DNA from 3 places in the Cytobacillus sp. FSL W8-0315 genome. Region 2 is predicted to be linked to each of the others. Evidence: predicted binding sites of a transcription regulator. Region 2 holds the regulator's gene; each other region holds the start of a gene.
What was found. The regulator LexA, encoded in region 2, represses DNA repair genes until DNA is damaged. The targets are predictions, from matches to a motif close to CGAACATATGTTCG.

Region 1 (6,530 bases), 3.8 Mb from region 2:
ATCGTTTCTTCAGGGAACTTAGCTCTAGTTGGTGAGAATTCTTTTATGAGGTGCCCTGTTTTAGCAGCCTCTCGCATGACTTCAATTCCCGCTTCAAAAAACTCCCGGGAGGCAGGATGTTCTTCTGAGTGCTTCAGCCGTCCAACCGTCAAAATAGCCACAAATGCCATGTTAATCCCTCCATTACCTTTTTTTTACATATATTCTGAAAGGACTCGATTAATTCCTGTATAAACAGGATAATAATTTAATGGTTGTTGCAGATTTAAAACAGTTCTCAAGCAAGTTTAAGAATGGGTATTTAACAGGGGAGGGTCACTTTACTTCCCTTAAGCCCTTCCCTTCAAGAATATCTTGAATACCTTCTTCACAAACGCCGTATGAACGCCAGGAACACGTTTCGCAAACAGTTTGAATATCTGAGGGAAGGGCATATTTTTGAATGTTCGACTCAATGTCCTTCCAATACAGGATTTGCCCGATCTTAAGTCCAAGTTTTTCTAAAATAACGGCATCTCTTTCATAAATATCGTTGTGTTCACAGTGGTATTCACCTGAGTTGGGATACTTTTTACACAGTTGATCTGGCCCTTTTACAAGCTGTATCCATGTCCTGGGGTTGTCTCTCAAGGCTTGGTGCAAACGTGTCATATTTTCCACGTATTCCTGAGAGTAGCCCATTCCCCGATATCCCAGAAGGCAAAAAAGATGATGGCCTCGCAGCTTATACATAAAATCCCCCCAATTGAAATGGTTCGTTTACGTTTGAATGTTAACTTAAAAAATGTATAGTTAACATACTTGTTTATCATAACATTTAAAATTGATCAGCTGAGGGTCTTTTTTAAAGTCTTTTGGGGCAGGCTGTTTAAAATGGAAAATAAACTACTGTAAATATTGAATTGCCTGTGACAAGTTGATATATTAACTTATATATATGAAATCAATGATGTGATCAAGTAAATAAGGATTGTGAAACAGAAAATATAGCCTGGGCTGAAAGCTATATCACCCCTCCTTATTGAACCCTGCCACGGAGATTGTTAGTAAAGCTAACCGGGTCGTTTCGTTACAAACGTTTAGAGGACTTTAGATTTTAAATTAAAGTCGAACTAAGGTGGTACCACGTCTATTAGCGTAAAGACGTCCTTTTGAAGGACTCTTTATGCTTTTTTATTTTTTAAACAAATTTCATTTTCCAAGGAGGAAAAGAAGATGTCTCAACAAAAGCCAAACAACTTTTCAAAATGGTATCTTGATACGATTCAAAAAGCCGATTTATTTGATTACACCCCAGTTCGCGGCTGTATTGCCTTTAAGCCGGATGGCTATGAAATATGGGAACATATTCAGGAAGAGATGGATAAGCGTTTTAAAGAAACCGGTCATCGCAATGCATATTTCCCCATGTTAATTCCAGAATCCTTCTTTCAGAAGGAAAAGGATCATATTGAAGGATTCTCGCCAGAGCTTCCATGGATAACAGAAGCGGCAGGTGAGAAACTGGAGGAACGTCTGGCACTGCGCCCAACTTCTGAAACAATGATTGGACATTTGTATTCAGATTGGATTAAGAGTTATCGGGATCTGCCTGTATTAATAAATCAATGGGCAAATGTATTCCGGTGGGAGAAGAAGACTCTTCCATTTATCCGCACTTCTGAATTTTTATGGCAGGAAGGCCATACGGCTCATGTGGATGAAGAAGATGCGCGTAAGGAAACAATGCAAATGCTTTCCATTTATAAAGAGGTTGTAGAAGGATTACTTGCGATTCCAGTTTATGATGGCCAAAAAACACCATCAGAACGCTTTGCCGGTGCGGTTGATACTTTTTCCATTGAAGCGATGATGAAAGATGGAAAAGCGGTGCAGGCAGGTACCTCCCATTACTTAGGTACAAAATTTGCCGAAGCTTTCGATATCAAATATTTGAATAAAGAAAATAAACACACCTTTGTCCATACAACATCCTGGGGTACGTCTACAAGGTTAATTGGCTCCGTCATCATGGTTCATGGAGATGAGCAAGGCCTTGTGCTGCCTCCAAAAATAGCACCGACTCAAGTTGTACTGATTCCAGTCGGGCCATGGAAAAAGAACCCGGCCATTATGGAGAAGTTAGATGAAATCTTTGCAGCATTAAAGGCAGAAGGAATCCGCGTCCGCCTAGATGATTCTGATCAATCACCAGGCTATAAATTTAATGAGTGGGAACTGAAAGGTGTACCTGTCCGCATAGAACTCGGTCCACGTGATTTAGACCAAAATCAATGTTTAATGAAGGCCCGTGATCTTGGAGACAAAGTTGCGGTACCGCTTGAAGCCATTATTGACAGCATTAAAAAAGAGCTTGAAACCATGCAGAATCGTCTATTCGAAAATGCAAAAGCGTTCCGCTCGGAGAATTCACACACACATATTGATACAATGGACCAGTTAGAACAGCACATAGCAGAATCCGAATTAAATGAAACCATTCCTGGCTGGATATTGGCTGGCTGGTGCGGAGAAGACGCCTGTGAAGAAAGTGTCAAAGAAAAAACAAAATTCACAACAAGGAACATTCCGTTCAATCCGCCGGCAACTAAGGACACATGCATCCATTGTGGTAAAGAAGCGAAGCATACGGTTTGGTTTGCGCGAGCTTATTAAGCTTGAATGTGAAATATTACGTGATCTTTCAGGGTCAATTATTTAGGTCCGCCTCACTCAGGCGGACTTTTTTCTTAAAGATGATTGAATGAACGTCCAGGTTTCACAGTAAAGCATTCGAATAAGGAACTTAAACATATTTTATTGAACTGATTAATATGTTAAAATCAAAAATGTCTAAAAATTTAGATAACATTTTCGGACAATGTTATTATGACAATCAATATATTGGCATGAAAATACTATGGGGAACAGATCTCAAATAACTTTATAGGTATTGAAAGGGGAAAATCATTTGAATCAAACATTATTAATTATTGATGCCCAACAGGAGTTAATTGATGGGAATATAAAAGAAAGTAAAGTTTTTAATAAAGAGCGGCTTATTGGGAATATCAATTTAGTGATCGAAAAGGCAAAGCAATCCAGTATTCCAGTTGTCTTTGTTAGGGATTTAGATGTTGCTGAAGGGAAAGGCAAAGGATTTCAGGTTCACGAAGAAATTAATGTGCCTGCGGAAACGAAGTTCTTTGATAAAGCTGCGACGAATTCCTTCCATGGAACAGGACTGCTGGATCACCTTAAATCTCAAAAGGTCAAGCATGTTGTTATAATGGGGTGTAAAACCCAGCACTGTATAGACAGTGCAGTTAGAACCGCAACTATTAGTGGATTGGATGTAACATTAGTAGGTGATGGACATTCAACAACGGACAGCGATGCTTTAAGTGCAGAACAAATTATCAAGCATCATAATGATACTCTTCACGGCCATTACAATGTGGAACATTTTTCAGTTGTCAGAAATGCAGCGGAAGACTTGTTTCATCCGATACATGATTCATATAGGTGAATTGAATTTATAGTATAGAGATATTCCTTATTAACAATAGATTCCCAATTTCTTACTGTGAAATTGGGATATTTAATTTGTGAAAGATAGGCATTCATGAAAGTAGAGGTATACAGGAATTTCCTGAACATCAAGAATGCTGCCCCCGTATTTTTTCCCCTTTTTTCGCTTTTAGAATCCATTTTATAAACTGTTGCCTGTCATATAAACGCATATTGTTTGCTTCGGCAAATTCAATTGCTTGACGGGTGAAACGCTCATTTGTGATGACCCAGCATTCAGCAGCATCAAAAATATCCATTTGCCTTAAAGTTTTTTGGACTAGGCGTATTCCGACTTCTCTTTTATGGCTTTTGACTTTAACAATCACTTGATACCCCGATGGAGAGGCAAGTAAAAAACTTATATCCGGATTCTCATCAATCGGTTTTGTAACTATATAACCAAGTTTGGATAATAGAGAGATGGAGAAATCCTCTAATTGCTCATCTGAAAGTTTGCTGATCAGCCAGATTTCGGAATCCGCCTGACTTTTCTGATCACGGCGAAACCAAAACAATCCGTAAACGAGATAGAAAATCACCTCTCCCAAAAAAGTCAGAAATGCATTTTCCCAATTGTTCGTATTCATAAAGACAATAATCGGCACCAGGATGATCATAAACCAAAGTATTAGATGATGACGTTCATTCAACCTGTAACACATCCTTCATTCTAAAAGTCTTCTAATCTTGTTATATCACAAATCATTTGGGCGGCAAGAATAGGAATATCTAAAAAGATTGGAATAGCCAAAATATATTGGTAAAATTTACATTTACGAACATGTGTTTTATAATATTATTATCTTAAAATGGAGGTAGAATACTTGAGGCCGGAACTAAGAAAGGATTTGGAAGTAAAAGATTTCCTCAGCTATTATTGGTTAAAAGAAGAGCTGCGAGTTTTTTGCAGAGAGAATGGAATGAGTGCTGCTGGCTCTAAAATGGAGATTACGGATAGAATAGCAGCATTTCTTCAGACAGGAGAAATAAACAAGCCAGCAAAGAAAAAAAAGTCCCCTTCTAAAGATGTTTTGTCAGAATTAAATTTAGATACTGTCATCACAGAAAATCACCGCTGCAGCCAGACTGTAAGAGCCTTCTTCAAATCAATTATCCCTAAATTTCATTTTTCGACTTATATTCAAAATTATTTTAAAGAAAATGCAGGCAAAACATATCGTGATGTGGTTCATGCTTGGTATGAAGAGGAAGAAAGAAAAAAGAATCCGTCTTATAAAAAACAAATAGGGTCTCAATTCGAATATAATCAGTTCACCAGAGATTATTTTGCAGACCCAAAAAACAAAGGCAGTAATCGAGAAGAGGCCATTAAAGCCTGGAATGTTTTATAAAAACTGCCAGGAAGCAACAAATACAGAGGCTGATTTACATATGAAAGCAGGTTTGAAGTTAATCAATTAATTAGAGTAGATGCAGAATGGAATTTAATGGGCAGGAATGGGTGTGGTTGAAAGGGTTTGGAGCAACAACTAATTGTGGATGAATTACCCAATGTAAGTTTTATAATGGAGGTCTCCAAATGAAGATTCGGCTTACGGAATTTAGCGATAATTGGGCTTTAATGTATGAAGTAGAGGCACAGTTTCTCAAAACCATCTTTAAAGATGACATCATAAAATGTGAACATTTTGGCAGTACTGCGGTCCAGGGGATGAAGGCAAAGCCTGTAATCGATATGATATTTATTGTGAAGGACATCGAAAAGATAGACAGTTTTAATGAAGAAATGAAAAACCTAGGATATGAGGCTGCTGGCGAATGGGGAATTACAGGAAGACGATTATTTCGAAAAGGCGGGGAAAACCGATCTCATCATTTGCATTTCTATCAATTTGATAACCCCCAAATAGAACGGCACCTAATATTTAGAGATTATCTGCGGTCCCATCCTGCTGAAGCAGCAAGGTACACTAAATTCAAGGAAGAATTAGCAAAAAGGTTTGATGACACAAGTGAGTATAGCCAAGCAAAAAAGGCATTTGTGAAGGAAATGGAGAAAAAAGCACTTGTTTGGTCTGGGGAAGCAAGGAAATTAAATGCAGAGGAATAGCAATATGCTCTCATTCCTTCACAATTATGGCATTAGGTTAAAAGGATTTTAATTACAGCCAATGTGCTTAACAAACTTTTGGTATGCTTTTGCAGTAATCATTGAAATTAAATAAATGCTTATGAATGAAGCAACAGATACGAAGAGTAAATAAATTACTGTATAAGGTTTAGGAATATCCACATTGAAAAAGGCAAATATAGTTATTAACAATGAAATTCCTATTGCTTTTGTGGTGTGTTTATTTTGAGTGTTCATAAAATCCTCCTTTCGATTAATCTTAATAACTGTCTGTTAGTTAAATAACATATATCTACATATTAACATAAAATCCCATTAATATCTTTCAAAAGGATTTATCTTCCAAATATCGAATTATATAGGGAAATCTTATATTTAGGAGATTACTATGGGGTATGTCATGGAGTTAAGAAAAATAGTTGGAAGCCGTCCTCTTGTTATTACTGGAGCGAGTGTAATCGTTTTGGATAAGAATAATAGGCTGTTATTACAATTAAGGAAGGATAATAACTGCTGGGGATTGGCGGGAGGTTCTCTGGAGCCCGGAGAGACATTGGAAGAGGTGGCTAAGAGAGAGCTGCTTGAAGAAACTGGGTTAACAGCAAATGATCTGCGGTTGTTTAATATCTATTCAGGAGATGAATTTTACTATAAATATCCTCACGGTGATGAAGTATATAATGTCATTGCCTCCTATATCTGCACCGACTATGATGGAGAACTTACAATCGATAACGAAGAGGTTAATGATTTACGCTTTTATCATGTTCATGATATTCCCTCAAATATAAGCCCTCCAGATCGTAAAGTGATTGAGGATTATATTAATTCTATTTAAGAAGGAGTTCCCAACCGGAGCTCTTTTTTCTTCGCTGAAAAACAGAAA
Region 2 (6,530 bases):
TGATTGTTAACACCATTCTTGGTTCTGACAACGGTGTCCCTGAGTACGTTTTTTCTGCAGAGTTTGAATATGAAATCCAGACAGAAGCACCAGTAAAATTAATCCCTGTTGAATAGAATAAAGTCCCTCCCGCATACTGCAGGGGGACTTTATTTTTGGGAGGAGCGCTTCATGGTTGAATATCCTTTTGATCTTGAATTTATTAAAAAGAGAATGGCAATTCCACAAAAGATAGCTAAACTATCTTATTTAAATGAAAAAGCAGCTATCAAATATATGCGAATTTGGGGAGAAAAGAAAATGCCAATTACCATCTTATTTGATGAATTAATTGCAACTATTAAACAGAAACGGATGATCTTAAACATTAAATTATTGGCGCCCCCAATTTTGCCCCCATATTGCCCCCTTTTTAAAAAACTTAAAGATAATTAATGAAAATACAATTTAATTAAATCCCTATTTATCCGCATTTATAATAGAAAGTAATAAATAAATACGGATTAACTCATGTTCCGTACGCAAGTGCATCCATGGGAGCGCGAGCAGTACCTGAGCATGTACTAATAAGTAAACCCCTTGACACCATAGGTGTTGAGGGGTTTTTGTTTTCGGGTAAATTATTTAAAAAATTACCACAAGAACCTTAGTTCATAGTAAGAAAAAAAATACAACAATCAAGCCTATTGATGTAATTCCGTAACCTTTTTTAATTCTATAATCGGTTCCAGGAATCTTAGTTATTAAGTAATAAATTGGAATTACAAGTAATATGGGAAGAAAAACCCTTGCATTAGCTGAGAGGTTTTCAAATCTTGAAATTATCGTACCAATAATCAAAAGAGGAATAAAAGTTAGCAAATAGGCAAGTGACACTCTTTTCACACCTTTTTTCTGAATTATACCAAATTTCCAAAATTAAGGGCATCAATTATTAAAGTAACATGGATTCCTAAAATGATGTAAAAAGAAACCAAATTTATACCTTCCTAAAAATAATCGTAAATTTCAGGCAACATTATGAGTAGTTTTATAACAGTGTGGAATGGAAGAAGCTACGAGTAGTAATCAAGAAGCGTGACAACTATGAATGCCAGGAATGTAAACGGAAGGGGCGCTTAAGCATTGAAACAAATGAATACAGTGAGAGTGGTAAGGGTAGGAAGATCCAGTTGCTTGTTCACCATATCAAGGAGCTCGAGCTTCATCCAGACTTAGCGTTTGGTGAAGATAACATGGATACTGTTTGTGTCGATTGCCATAACAAATAACATGGCCCAGACTTCAAAAATATGAAGCTAAACAAATGGCAGCATGATGAAAAGTGGAGTATCGATTTTTTTAATTATGTAAACAAATAGTATTAAATAGTTCTAATGAAAGGTGACTTAAATGAATCTTGAAAGATGGATTATAATGGGGGTATTAATACTAAGTATCATGTGTCTCAAGCTGCTAGTACCGGGAGACAAGGTTAGAGAAGCGTGGGTTATCTTTTTATTTCTGCAGGTCATTACATGGCCAGCCGGTTTAATAGCAGTAGAAATGGGTTGGATTGAATATCCGATTCAATTGTACCCTAAGGCAAATTTATATAATAGGACTAGTTTTTCCTTTGAGTTCTTCCTATTCCCGGTAGTCGCCATTATTTTTAGTTTGTATTTTCCAAGGAACAAAAAAGGGTTTGGCTCACTATTGTATTATGTTTTCTTTGCTGGATTTTTTACCTTCTTAGATGCTGTATTAGAATCTAAAACCAAACTGGTTGAGTACCATGAATGGAAATGGTATTGGACACTAGTAACAGTAATGATTGCTCTATATATAAATGATAAATTTTATCGATGGTTTTCTAAAAGATTAATTTTGGTGGACTTAAAATGACCAGAGAAGTCCTGATTTTATTATGTTCGTGGATTTTATCATTGTACTTGTTATTAAGATATATCCCAACCGAAAGTAAAAGGTTAGCTTGGATAACCTTTATATTTGTTCAATCAATAGCATGGATACATGAATATATACAATTGGTATTTGGATTAGTTGAGTTTCCGTATAGAGAATTTAATAAAGCGACAAATATGAGCTTTTCATTGCATTATATTGTTTATCCCACAATTGCGGTGTTTTTTATACTTTTTTATCCAAAAGAAAAAGGGACAAGAAGAACATTTTTGTACTACTTACTATTTTCAATGGGGATAACAACTTACTCCTATCTTCTCGAAAAATTTAGTTCATTGTATCACTATATTCACTGGAACTGGTTCTTTGGATTAATTACCAACATGATTCTTCTTTATGTTGTAAAGATATATATATTTTGGTTTAAAAAAGGTCTGGTGTAACGAGTTGAAATATCTAGGTTCCCCCCGAGAAATATTAATAGTAAGGATTCTGTGTTAGACGACTAATTTAACCAAGGCAGGGGGCGTAAATTAAGAATAAGAATTAAGAGCTCAGGCGATAAAGGCGTGGCAACAAATCATTTACTTAAAATAAACGCCAGTACAGTGCCCCATATGAAAATCACTAAATAGAATAACCTTTGCAATAGACCGGCGTGCATAGGGATGAAAATTATTAACATATTGAGTGTGACTATGACTAGTAATGTAACTAAACAGTATTGAGTCCAGCGTTTTCCAATTTCTAAAGATTTTGCGTATAGCCAAAGACCGGGCAAAACAGTTATCATGTCAAGTTGAGCTGCTATTGAATGCCAAAATAGATTTATATCTGCTGGTATAAAGCCAGTCACAATATTCCCTAAAGCTAAGATAAGAATAAATATGGTTGCTAGCCGGTTTAGTCCTGTTTTCAAGGGTTTGTGAAAGATATAAAACACCAATGCTGCACTTATATAAAAAAATCCATTGGGCCTTTGCTTATTCCTTTTTTATCTTAGTTTCACTATACTTAATTGCCCATTGGTTCAGCAGAAGGAGCAGTTTTGAAAAAATAGTTAAAGAGGATTTCTAACGGCAAGGATTAGTATTTATGTTTCGTACGCAAGTACATCCCTTGGAGCAACGAACACTACATGAGCAATTACTTTAAAAATTCGAAAACACTCTGTTTGCATGAGCAGGGGGTTTTTACATAGCTAAAATACAAAAACCCCGTTTCTAAGTGAACGAGGTTTTAACTAATTTGTATTTCCCTGCATCTCTCTATTCTTTATGTCTGATCTTTAGGAAATCGAGACATGTCAGCAGTGCATCTCCTCCAAATCCTGCAATTACCGCAAGGAGCACTACCTTTAAGGCAGAGTCAGGATCTGAAGATACGACCAAAAAAACAGCCGCTAAAGCCCCCATGATTACTTCTTCAAAGACCCCCAGATAGATGAATTTTTTTGTCCTTCTGGGTTTGACCATTTTGCCTTCTTTCCGAATATGTCCAACGACACCGACCAGCCCACCAATCAACAAAGCGAAGGTAATGTTCAAAAACATTTTTTCTTCACACTCCTAAAGTCGAGATTTTGGACAAGCGACCTTAGGTTGATTCTCGGTGTATTACCATTATATAGAAAGTGGCTATAAAATAATATGCATAAAAATACCGAATTTTCTGAATAATAAAATAGTCATACATGACTGCAACTTAGTACCAACAGAAAAGGTATCAGTTACTTTCGTATGATTTCACTAATAGCATCAGGTAATAGGAACTGATAACCTTCTTAAAATTGGAAAAAATAAAAAGCAGGCAGTGGCTGCCTGCTTTTTATCATTCTATTAATGCATATGGCGGTATACACCTATAACTTTGCCAAGGATGGAAACATTTCGAAGGATGATAGGTTCCATTGTAGAGTTTTCCGGCTGAAGCCGGATATAGTCTTTTTCTTTAAAGAATCTTTTGACAGTTGCTTCATCTTCCTCTGTCATGGCAACCACGATATCTCCATTATTAGCAGTGCTCTGCTGTTTGACGATGACATAGTCGCCATCAAGGATTCCGGCTTCAATCATACTTTCCCCCATGATTTCAAGCATGAATACATGCTCATCAGCTGGTGCCATTCTTTCTGGAAGAGGGAAGTATTCTTCAACATTTTCAATGGCTGTTATCGGCTGCCCTGCAGTTACTTTACCGACGATCGGAACATTGACTGCACTGACCTTAGGGATGTGAGAAGACTCGTCCAGATCTAAAATTTCAATGGCGCGCGGTTTAGTAGGATCTCTGCGGATCAGCCCTTTGCTTTCAAGACGGGCGAGATGGCCGTGAACTGTTGAGCTTGAAGCCAGGCCGACTGCTTCCCCGATCTCCCTTACAGAAGGCGGATAGCCTCTCAATTTAACTTCCTCTTTAATAAACTCTAATATATCTTGCTGCCTTTTTGATAATTTCACCATCTTTACGCACCTCGTATGTTTTTGTTGTCTCAATTATAGCATCAATTACCATATGATACAAACATAAGTTCGAATTTTTATTGACACAAAACAAATGTTCGGTCTATAATAAAAACATCAAATGCGAACATACATTCTTTTAGAGGTGGTATATCATGCTGAAAAAATTGTGGAAATCATATTCTTATGCTATTATTCTCTTCGTTTTAAGCCTGACAGCATCGTTTATTATGCTCATTCAGATAGAGACACCTGATACGGAAAAGTTTGTGAAAGTCACTGTTGCAGAAGGTGACTCTTTATGGGAAATTGCTGAGAGTTTTTCGGCTGAACATTCGCTGTCTACAGATCAATTTATTAATTGGGTCGAACAAAATAATGAGATAGCGGCAGGCAGGATTTTTCCGGGCGATGAAATTGTTATTCCAGTAAAAGCACTGGATGACGAGCCTTATAAAGAGCTTGCCAGTTCAGACTTTTATGAATAAGGAGAAGTTATGAAAGCAATTATTTACTGCAGGGTTAGTACAACAAAGGATACTCAGGAAACGTCCCTTTCAAGACAGGAAGAAGAGCTGGTGAATCTGGCGAAAAAGCATGATTTTGAAGTAGTCAAGGTGATACGCGAACAGGCCAGTGGATATGACCTTGAAAGAGACGGTATATTGGAGCTTTTAGACTTAATTAAAGAAAAGGATATCAAGGTTGTCCTCATTCAGGATGAAACCAGGCTGGGGCGGGGTAATGCAAAGATAGCGATACTCCATTGCATCCTAAAGGAAGAAGTTCAGCTGTACAGCATTTCGAATAACGGCCAGCTCGAGCTTTCGGAATCAGATTCGATGGTGCTGAACATTGTTGGGATGGTAGAAGAATATCAGAGAAAGCTTCATAACATCAAAATTAGACGCGGCATGCAGCGGGCTGTTGATAAGGGATACCGCCCCGAGAAGAACTTAAGCAATCAGGGAACAAATGGCGGCAGGGAAAGAATAGAGGTGCCGATAGAGGAAATTGTCCGGCTAAGGAAAAACGAGTTAACATTTGCAGAGATTGCTGCAACACTCAGAGGCTTTGGCTATAATATCTCAAAAGCAACAGTCCACAGAAGGTATAAAGAGTATATGGAATCACTTGTTGAATAGAGCACTTTTCTTGTCAAAAGTGTTCTTTTTTAGTATGATGGCAGTTGAGTTTCAGTATTGTTCCATATCTGAAGCTATTGTATAATAAAAACTTCTATCAGAATATCCAAAGGTAAACTTTTGATATAAAGGAGCTTTAATATATGCTGCCAAAACAAAAACTTGCCCGAATTAATGAACTGGCAAAGAAGGCAAAGGAATCAGGTTTAACAGAAGCAGAAGCAAAAGAACAGACTTCTCTCCGCAAAGAGTATTTGGAGACTTTTCGCTCTGGCATGCTGAACACGCTTAAAGGTGTTACAATCGTTGACCCGAAAGGAAATGACGTAACTCCGAAAAAGCTAAAAGACTTCCAAAATAAAAACCGCCTTCACTAATATTATAATTGCAAGGGATACACAATGCTGTATTCCTTCTTTTAATAGAAAGCGGAGATGACTTCTATTACCGGCTATCTCCGCTTTTTTTACATACGCCGGGTCTTTTTGTGTCAATATAGTAACAAACCGGCTTTTTTGTCCTTTTCCTGACCCTATTGGTTGTGAAAAAAAAGGACACCCGATAATATTAAAAGAGTAAAGAATTACTACTCGAAAGGATGTATTGAATGTTTAATCACACAGATGAACTATCCATCAGTTCCATTCGTACTTTATCAATCGACGCCATTGAAAAGGCGAATTCCGGCCATCCGGGGATGCCGATGGGTGCAGCGCCAATGGCTTATACGCTTTGGACACGCTTCATGAACCATAACCCGAAAAATCCTGAATGGTTCAACCGTGACCGTTTCGTCCTTTCTGCTGGACATGGCTCCATGCTTTTATACAGCCTTCTTCATCTTTCTGGCTATGATGTTTCCATGAATGACATTAAAGAGTTCAGACAGTGGGGAAGCAAGACGCCAGGTCACCCTGAATATGGCCATACTCCAGGTGTTGACGCAACAACAGGCCCATTAGGTCAAGGTATTGCAATGGCTGTTGGTATGGCAATGGCTGAACGCCACCTGGCTGCA
Region 3 (6,530 bases), 140 kb from region 2:
ATACTGTTGATGACAACAGGATGCTCCTTATACTTAGTGGCAAGTTCCACACCGATTTCAACATGGCTTCCTTCCACCTCATGGTCGATTGCTTTTCCAATATCATGAAGCAATCCAGCACGGCGTGCCAATGTTTCGTCCTGTCCTAATTCGGCCGCCAGCAAACCTGAAAGCTGAGCCACTTCCATTGAATGCTTTAACACATTCTGACCGTAGCTTGTACGGAATTTTAAACGGCCAAGAATTTTGATTAAATCTGGATGCAGACCGTGAACACCAACTTCGAAAGTAGTTTGTTCACCAATTTCGCGGATGTGTTCATCCACTTCACGGCGGGCCTTATCAACCATCTCCTCAATCCGAGCTGGATGGATGCGTCCGTCCTGAACCAGTTTGTCTAAAGCTAAGCGTGCAGTCTCACGGCGAATCGGATCAAAACCGGATAAAATAACCGCTTCCGGCGTATCATCGATTATGAGATCAATTCCAGTCAGAGTTTCAAGAGTACGGATATTACGGCCTTCACGGCCAATAATGCGCCCTTTCATCTCATCATTTGGCAGGTTGACAACTGATACTGTAGTTTCTGCTACATGATCAGCTGCACATCTTTGGATAGCCAGTGACAAGATTTCCTTCGCTTTCTTATCTGCGTCCTCTTTCGCTCTAGTCTCGCTCTCTTTTACCATAATAGCGACATCGTGAGCCACTTCCTGCTCCGTGCGCTCTAAAATGATGGACTTTGCCTCTTCACGAGTCAAGCCTGAGATGCGTTCCAGCTCAGCTTGCTGCTCTTTAATCATCTCGTCCACTTTGCTTTCCATCTCTTCAATATGCTGTTGTCTTTTGCTAAGAGAATCGTCCCTCTTTTCTAAAAGCGCTTCACGTTTATCTAACGTTTCATCTTTGCGATCAAGGTTCTCTTCTTTTTGCATTAAGCGATTTTCTTGTTTTTGCAGTTCATTTCTTCGATCACGAATTTCACTTTCCGCATCTGTGCGAAGCTTGTGAATTTCATCTTTCGCTTCAAGCAGGGCTTCTTTCTTCGTAGCCTCAGCTTCTCGCTTTGCGTCTTCCAAAATCTGCTCAGCAGCATCTTTAGCTCCTGCAATTTTTGCTTCGGCAATAGATTTGCGAACAAAATAGCCAACAATAGCACCGACGATTAGGCCAAGCAAAATGGAGATGATTGCTGTTACTAGATCCATCATTTCACCTCCTCTTGCTATGAACTTGTTTGTGTTACGTTTTTTAAAGTGTCGGCATGTACATTGTCCAATTCAACATACAGCACTAAGGCTTTTAAACGTTTCAATCTCAATAAAGCACTGGGCATCCATTTGAGGGCTGGCATAATATTAACGTATGAATAGCCAATGGAGCCTGGAGAAAGACAAAGTCTAACTCAGTAAGAATTTCTTTACATATAAAATGTAAAATATACATTTTTAATTGTAAAGCTGTGGAATTTCATTGTCAAGGGTTTGTCCTATAGGCTTTTCTTAATATTTCGATTGGTTTGAACACTTTTGATCATTTAGTCAATTCATTTTTTTATGTCTTAAGATTACAACTGGTTACAATTAAGATTTTGTTTAGCGTCCGTTGAATATGGGTGTTGATTTCTGATGCAGTCACTCAGCGGCCGAGGGCGGTCCGGGAGCCTCCTCAGCGCATTCGCGCCAACGGGGTCTCCCGTTTACCGCACTCCCGCAGGACATTGAGTAAGCTCCTCTGTTAAACACCGCACGAAGAAAATGCGTTAGCATTTTCGAGGATCTCGCGCCTTCCACTACAATCAGCATGTACTAATTAAGTAATTTTAGTTATCAAAACCCTTAAACCGATATTTCAAAGGATATTTTCAATACTACTGATGAACTGTCGTACCATGAGCTCAAATCCACATGTAACCTTCCCGTTTACATAATTTCATACCTATAAGAAAAGCAAAGCCGCCCGGGCTTTGCTTTTGCTTTGTATTAATCGATCAGCTCGAATTCTTCCTGCTCTTCGTCTCCGCTGATTACTTTATCTCCATCAAGTCCATAGTGTTCACGGATTTGTTTTTGGATAGTGAGGCGGATTTCAGGGTTTTCTTTTAGGAATACTTTGGCGTTTTCACGGCCTTGGCCAAGGCGCTCTTCATTGTATGAGTACCATGAGCCGCTCTTTTGGACAATATCCAGTTCAGAGCCAAGATCGATGATTTCGCCTTCCTTAGAGATTCCTTCACCGTACATGATATCTACTTCCGCCACTCTGAACGGAGGAGCGACTTTGTTTTTGACAACTTTGATCTTTGTCTTATTACCAACCATTTCATTGCCCTGCTTAAGAGTTTCTGCACGGCGCACTTCAAGACGGACAGAAGAGTAGAATTTCAAAGCGCGTCCGCCAGGAGTGGTTTCAGGGTTTCCGAACATAACTCCGACTTTTTCACGGATCTGGTTAATGAAAATCGCAATGGTTTTAGATTTGTTGATTGCGCCTGATAGTTTACGAAGTGCCTGGGACATAAGGCGGGCCTGCAAACCAACATGGGAATCACCCATTTCCCCTTCAATTTCAGCCTTTGGCACAAGGGCTGCAACAGAGTCAATTACCAGAATATCAACAGCTCCGCTTCGAACAAGTGCTTCTGCAATTTCAAGCGCCTGCTCTCCTGTATCCGGCTGGGAAAGTAAAAGCTCATCAATATTCACACCAAGATTTTGTGCATAAACAGGGTCTAGAGCATGTTCAGCATCGATAAAAGCAGCTTGTCCGCCGCTTGCCTGAACCTCTGCAATTGCATGCAGGGCTACAGTTGTTTTACCTGAGCTCTCAGGTCCATAAATTTCAATAATGCGTCCTCTTGGATAGCCCCCTACCCCAAGAGCTGCATCAAGGGCAAGGGATCCGCTTGGTGCAGTGGAAATTTTCCGGTCAGTCTGTTCACCAAGCTTCATAATAGAACCTTTACCAAATTGCTTTTCTATTTGTTTTAACGCCATTTCAAGAGCTGCTTGACGATCACTCACTAATAGTTCCTCCTTTTATATAGACGAATCTATCTTTTGATTAGATTCGTTTTGTCTCATCTCAAAACCTAACTCTACTATAAACCTTTTCAATGCATTTGTCGAGCAAAAAGTCGAACATCCATTCGATTTTTTTCACCAGGACATTTTGCCCGAAAATATCAATTCATGCTGTGGAAAATGTAATTTTCAGATGTGAATCAATAGAAGAAATGGCATTTCGATAAGAATTCTGTCTATTTTTCAGGCTATTAAAAAATCAGAACGCTTTTCAGGCGCTCTGACATTCTTTTAATGCTTTTATAAGAAAATGGCAGCCATATTTTACCGTACGGACACGGTTTGCCGCCCTGGTTCCCCCAAGGTTCAGCTTTTCAGTCTGGACAGGCTTACCTTTTATCCAGATGCCTATATATACGGTTCCCACCGGGTTGCCTTCCAGTTCGTCAGGACCAGCAACACCTGTGAAGCTGATTCCGATATCTGAGTTAGTCAGACTGGCGACATTCTCAGCAAGCTCTGCTGCACACTGAGCACTGACGACCCCCTCGTTATCAATCGTTTCTTTGCGAACTTTTAAAACCTCAGCCTTAACTTCGTTTGTATAGCAAACCACTCCGCCTTTTAGAAGTCCGCCTGCTCCCGGAATGGATGTAAACTCCTGCTGAAACATGCCGCCTGTTAAACTCTCAGCAGCGGAAATAGTCATATTGTTTTCCTTGATCAGCTTGGTGAGCTCATGCATCAAGGAAGTGTCATCGTAGCCATAGAAGAATTCGCCGACACGGCCGAGGATTTTAGCTTCAGTTTCATCCATCAGCATCATTGCCGTGTTAGGCTGGCTATGCTTTGCCGTAAGCCTTAGCGTGACTTCTCCGTCAGAGGCAAGCGGAGCAATTGTTGGATTACTCTGCGCATCGATAATATCTTCAATCTCAGTTTCAAGCATGGCTTCTCCAATCCCGAAAAAGTGCAATACCCGGGAAACAATCACATCATCTGTGCCCAGCTTGGATTGCAGGGCCGGAAAAGCATGTTTCAGGAACATAGGCTCCATTTCATTTGGAGGTCCCGGAAGTAGCATAAAAACATGCCCGCCATTATCGGAAATCATTCCAGGAGCCATTCCATGCTCGTTAGGAAGTACTTGTGCATCCTCAAGTACAAGTGCCTGTTTTTTATTATTCTCAGTCATCTCTCTGTTGGTCCGTTTAAAATACATCTGTATGGATTCAAGCGCCTGCTCATCCATGACAAGCTCTTTGCCTAGATGGCGGGCAATCGTTTCTTTCGTCAAATCATCCTTTGTCGGCCCCAGCCCGCCAGTGAAAACGATCAGATCTGATCGATCTTCCGCAATTTTGATCACAGACTTCAGGCGCTCAGGGTTATCGCCAACCACTGAATGGTAAAAAACATTAATGCCCAGTTCAGCAAGCTGCCGGGAAAGAAAGCGGGCATTTGTATTAACGATTTGTCCAAGTAAAAGCTCAGACCCGACAGCTATAATTTCTGCATTCATTCAAAAGCCCCTTTCTGGCTAAAAAAATTATTTTGAGTTAATGAAGGCCTGCTTGTTTTTTGCAAAATAGTCCCAGCCGGACCAGATGGTAAAGAACATCGCAACCCAAAGGGCAATCAGATCAAACGGAATTGAAACCATTTCAAAAATAATATTATGTAAAAGCAGTGAAGAAATGGCCACAATTTGAGCCCATGTTTTGATTTTGCCTAGCTGATTCGCTGCGACTACTTCTCCTTCCCCCGCCAGAACAAGCCTTAAACCTGTTACGGCAAATTCACGGCTAATGATAATAATCACAATCCAGGATGGAGCCAGCTCAAGATCAACAAGGACAATCAATGCTGCAGAGACAAGGAGCTTGTCTGCAAGCGGATCAAGAAACTTACCTAAATTTGTAACCAGATTGTATTTGCGGGCAAAATAGCCATCAACCCAATCGGTAACTGAAGCAATGATAAAGATAAGAGCTCCAATCAGGTGGGTTACCGGCATTTCCGCTCCAAGGAATTCTATATTTCCCCACGAAAAAGGAACAAGCATTACGAGCAGAAATACGGGTATCATCATGATACGTGACACTGTAATTTTATTTGGCAGATTCATGTTTTACCTCCAAGTATAGTAAATGAAGCTTCTTGCAGAAAAAGGTGTCAGACATTCGCTGCAAACCTTTTAATGATAATTTTTACATAAAAAGCGAAAATAGTCATCTAAAGAAGATGACTATTCGGTCTTCGGCGCGTACTTAATGGTTATATCCTGCTTGACGGATTGTGAAGGCGGCACCTTATACTCAATTTTTTCGCCGTTTACATAGATTTCAGTTTGAGTCGAATTTCCGACTACAATAGAAGCTTCCGTTTCCTTTGAAAAGTCTACCTTCTGGCTTTTCGTGCCATCAGCTGTCAGCATTCCCTGGTAGAAGGAATTTCCTTTGCCGTTTTTGATATTCACCCAAGTTTCTCCTGTAGACACAACTTCCAGTTCAAACTTGTCCGCATTTTTCAATTCATAAACCGTTCCATTTCCGCTGGATTGCACCACAGCAACCTCCTGCTTTGGCGCTTCCTCGGCTTCTTGATCCTCGGCAGTTTCCTCAGCAGAGTCTTTGTCAGCAGATTCTTCTTTCTCTCCTGCTGATTCATCTTTATCATTTTCATCTTTTTTACTATCTGAAAGGTTTTCAGACTCTTCTATGACCGTCTGCCCATCTGTCCGATCAGATGGCTGCTCTTCATTATCCGCCTGATCTTTGGCACCCAGGAAATTATAAAGGACTGCGATGAGACCAATTATAAAGACACCAATAAGTACCTTTGGGAGAATATCGAATACCTTTGAAGTCCTGCCAGAAAGATCTTTTCTGGATTGAACACGGGATAGCTTTTCCGGAATATCATCATTCATCTGTGCCGGAATGTCATTTTTATACTGCTCGAAAATTTCTTCAGGCTCAATTCCCACCGCTTCAGCATACTGCTTTATAAATGCCCTGACATAAAACTTCCCGGGCATCATGCTATAATCGCCCTCTTCAATACCCATCAAATAGCGCTTTTGTATTTTTGTGACCTTTTGCAGATCGTCAAGGCTCATATCCTTAGCCAGCCGCGCTTCTTTTAAACGATTTCCTAGTTCTGTCAATTTACAACACCTTCCAACTTACTAAAAATCAAAGCCTCCAAAATCAGATTCAGAGAACATACTGTTTTTCTCTACTACATCATAAGTAATCTCTTCCTCAGGATCGTGTCGGAGCTCAATAATATAATCGAAATCATTAAGGGAGTATTCAGTGTTTTGCACAAAGATATCCGGATGCTCTACTACTTTTACTGCAGGAAGGCGCATAATTTCCCGCACAAGCTGCCAGTGACGTTCATTTGCACGTCGGGTTGAGACAATTCCGTCTATTATGAACAAATTGTTTTCATTATATTCATCCTCGATCAGCTGGTTGCGTATCGTCTGCTTTAGCAGAG

Region 1: the regulator LexA is predicted to act here: its motif matches at 4,329-4,342, upstream of MKY20_RS00500 (DUF6434 domain-containing protein).
Region 3: the regulator LexA is predicted to act here: its motif matches at 3,138-3,151, upstream of recA (recombinase RecA).

The regions. Positions count from the first base shown of each region.
Region 1 is NZ_JBBOOC010000001.1:79,934-86,463, reverse strand. It holds gene MKY20_RS00525 (DUF3291 domain-containing protein) at 1-170, opposite strand, end outside; gene MKY20_RS00520 (DUF1284 domain-containing protein) at 316-732, opposite strand; T-box leader at 938-1,154, shown strand; gene proS (proline--tRNA ligase) at 1,216-2,655, shown strand; gene MKY20_RS00510 (cysteine hydrolase family protein) at 2,951-3,508, shown strand; gene MKY20_RS00505 (restriction endonuclease) at 3,639-4,202, opposite strand; gene MKY20_RS00500 (DUF6434 domain-containing protein) at 4,377-4,904, shown strand; gene MKY20_RS00495 (GrpB family protein) at 5,093-5,623, shown strand; gene MKY20_RS00490 (hypothetical protein) at 5,672-5,881, opposite strand; gene MKY20_RS00485 (NUDIX hydrolase) at 6,033-6,482, shown strand.
Region 2 is NZ_JBBOOC010000001.1:3,890,072-3,896,601, reverse strand. It holds gene MKY20_RS19890 (hypothetical protein) at 1-116, shown strand, start outside; gene MKY20_RS19885 (hypothetical protein) at 172-435, shown strand; gene MKY20_RS19880 (HNH endonuclease) at 1,041-1,271, shown strand; gene MKY20_RS19875 (CBO0543 family protein) at 1,393-1,884, shown strand; gene MKY20_RS19870 (CBO0543 family protein) at 1,881-2,348, shown strand; gene MKY20_RS19865 (hypothetical protein) at 2,486-2,848, opposite strand; gene MKY20_RS19860 (DUF4257 domain-containing protein) at 3,174-3,458, opposite strand; gene lexA (transcriptional repressor LexA) at 3,744-4,367, opposite strand; gene yneA (cell division suppressor protein YneA) at 4,523-4,855, shown strand; gene MKY20_RS19845 (YneB family resolvase-like protein) at 4,865-5,512, shown strand; gene MKY20_RS19840 (DUF896 domain-containing protein) at 5,656-5,889, shown strand; gene tkt (transketolase) at 6,120-6,530, shown strand, end outside.
Region 3 is NZ_JBBOOC010000001.1:4,028,224-4,034,753, forward strand. It holds gene rny (ribonuclease Y) at 1-1,208, opposite strand, end outside; gene recA (recombinase RecA) at 1,983-3,023, opposite strand; gene MKY20_RS20745 (competence/damage-inducible protein A) at 3,295-4,545, opposite strand; gene pgsA (CDP-diacylglycerol--glycerol-3-phosphate 3-phosphatidyltransferase) at 4,573-5,151, opposite strand; gene MKY20_RS20755 (helix-turn-helix domain-containing protein) at 5,272-6,192, opposite strand; gene MKY20_RS20760 (YmfK family protein) at 6,214-6,530, opposite strand, start outside.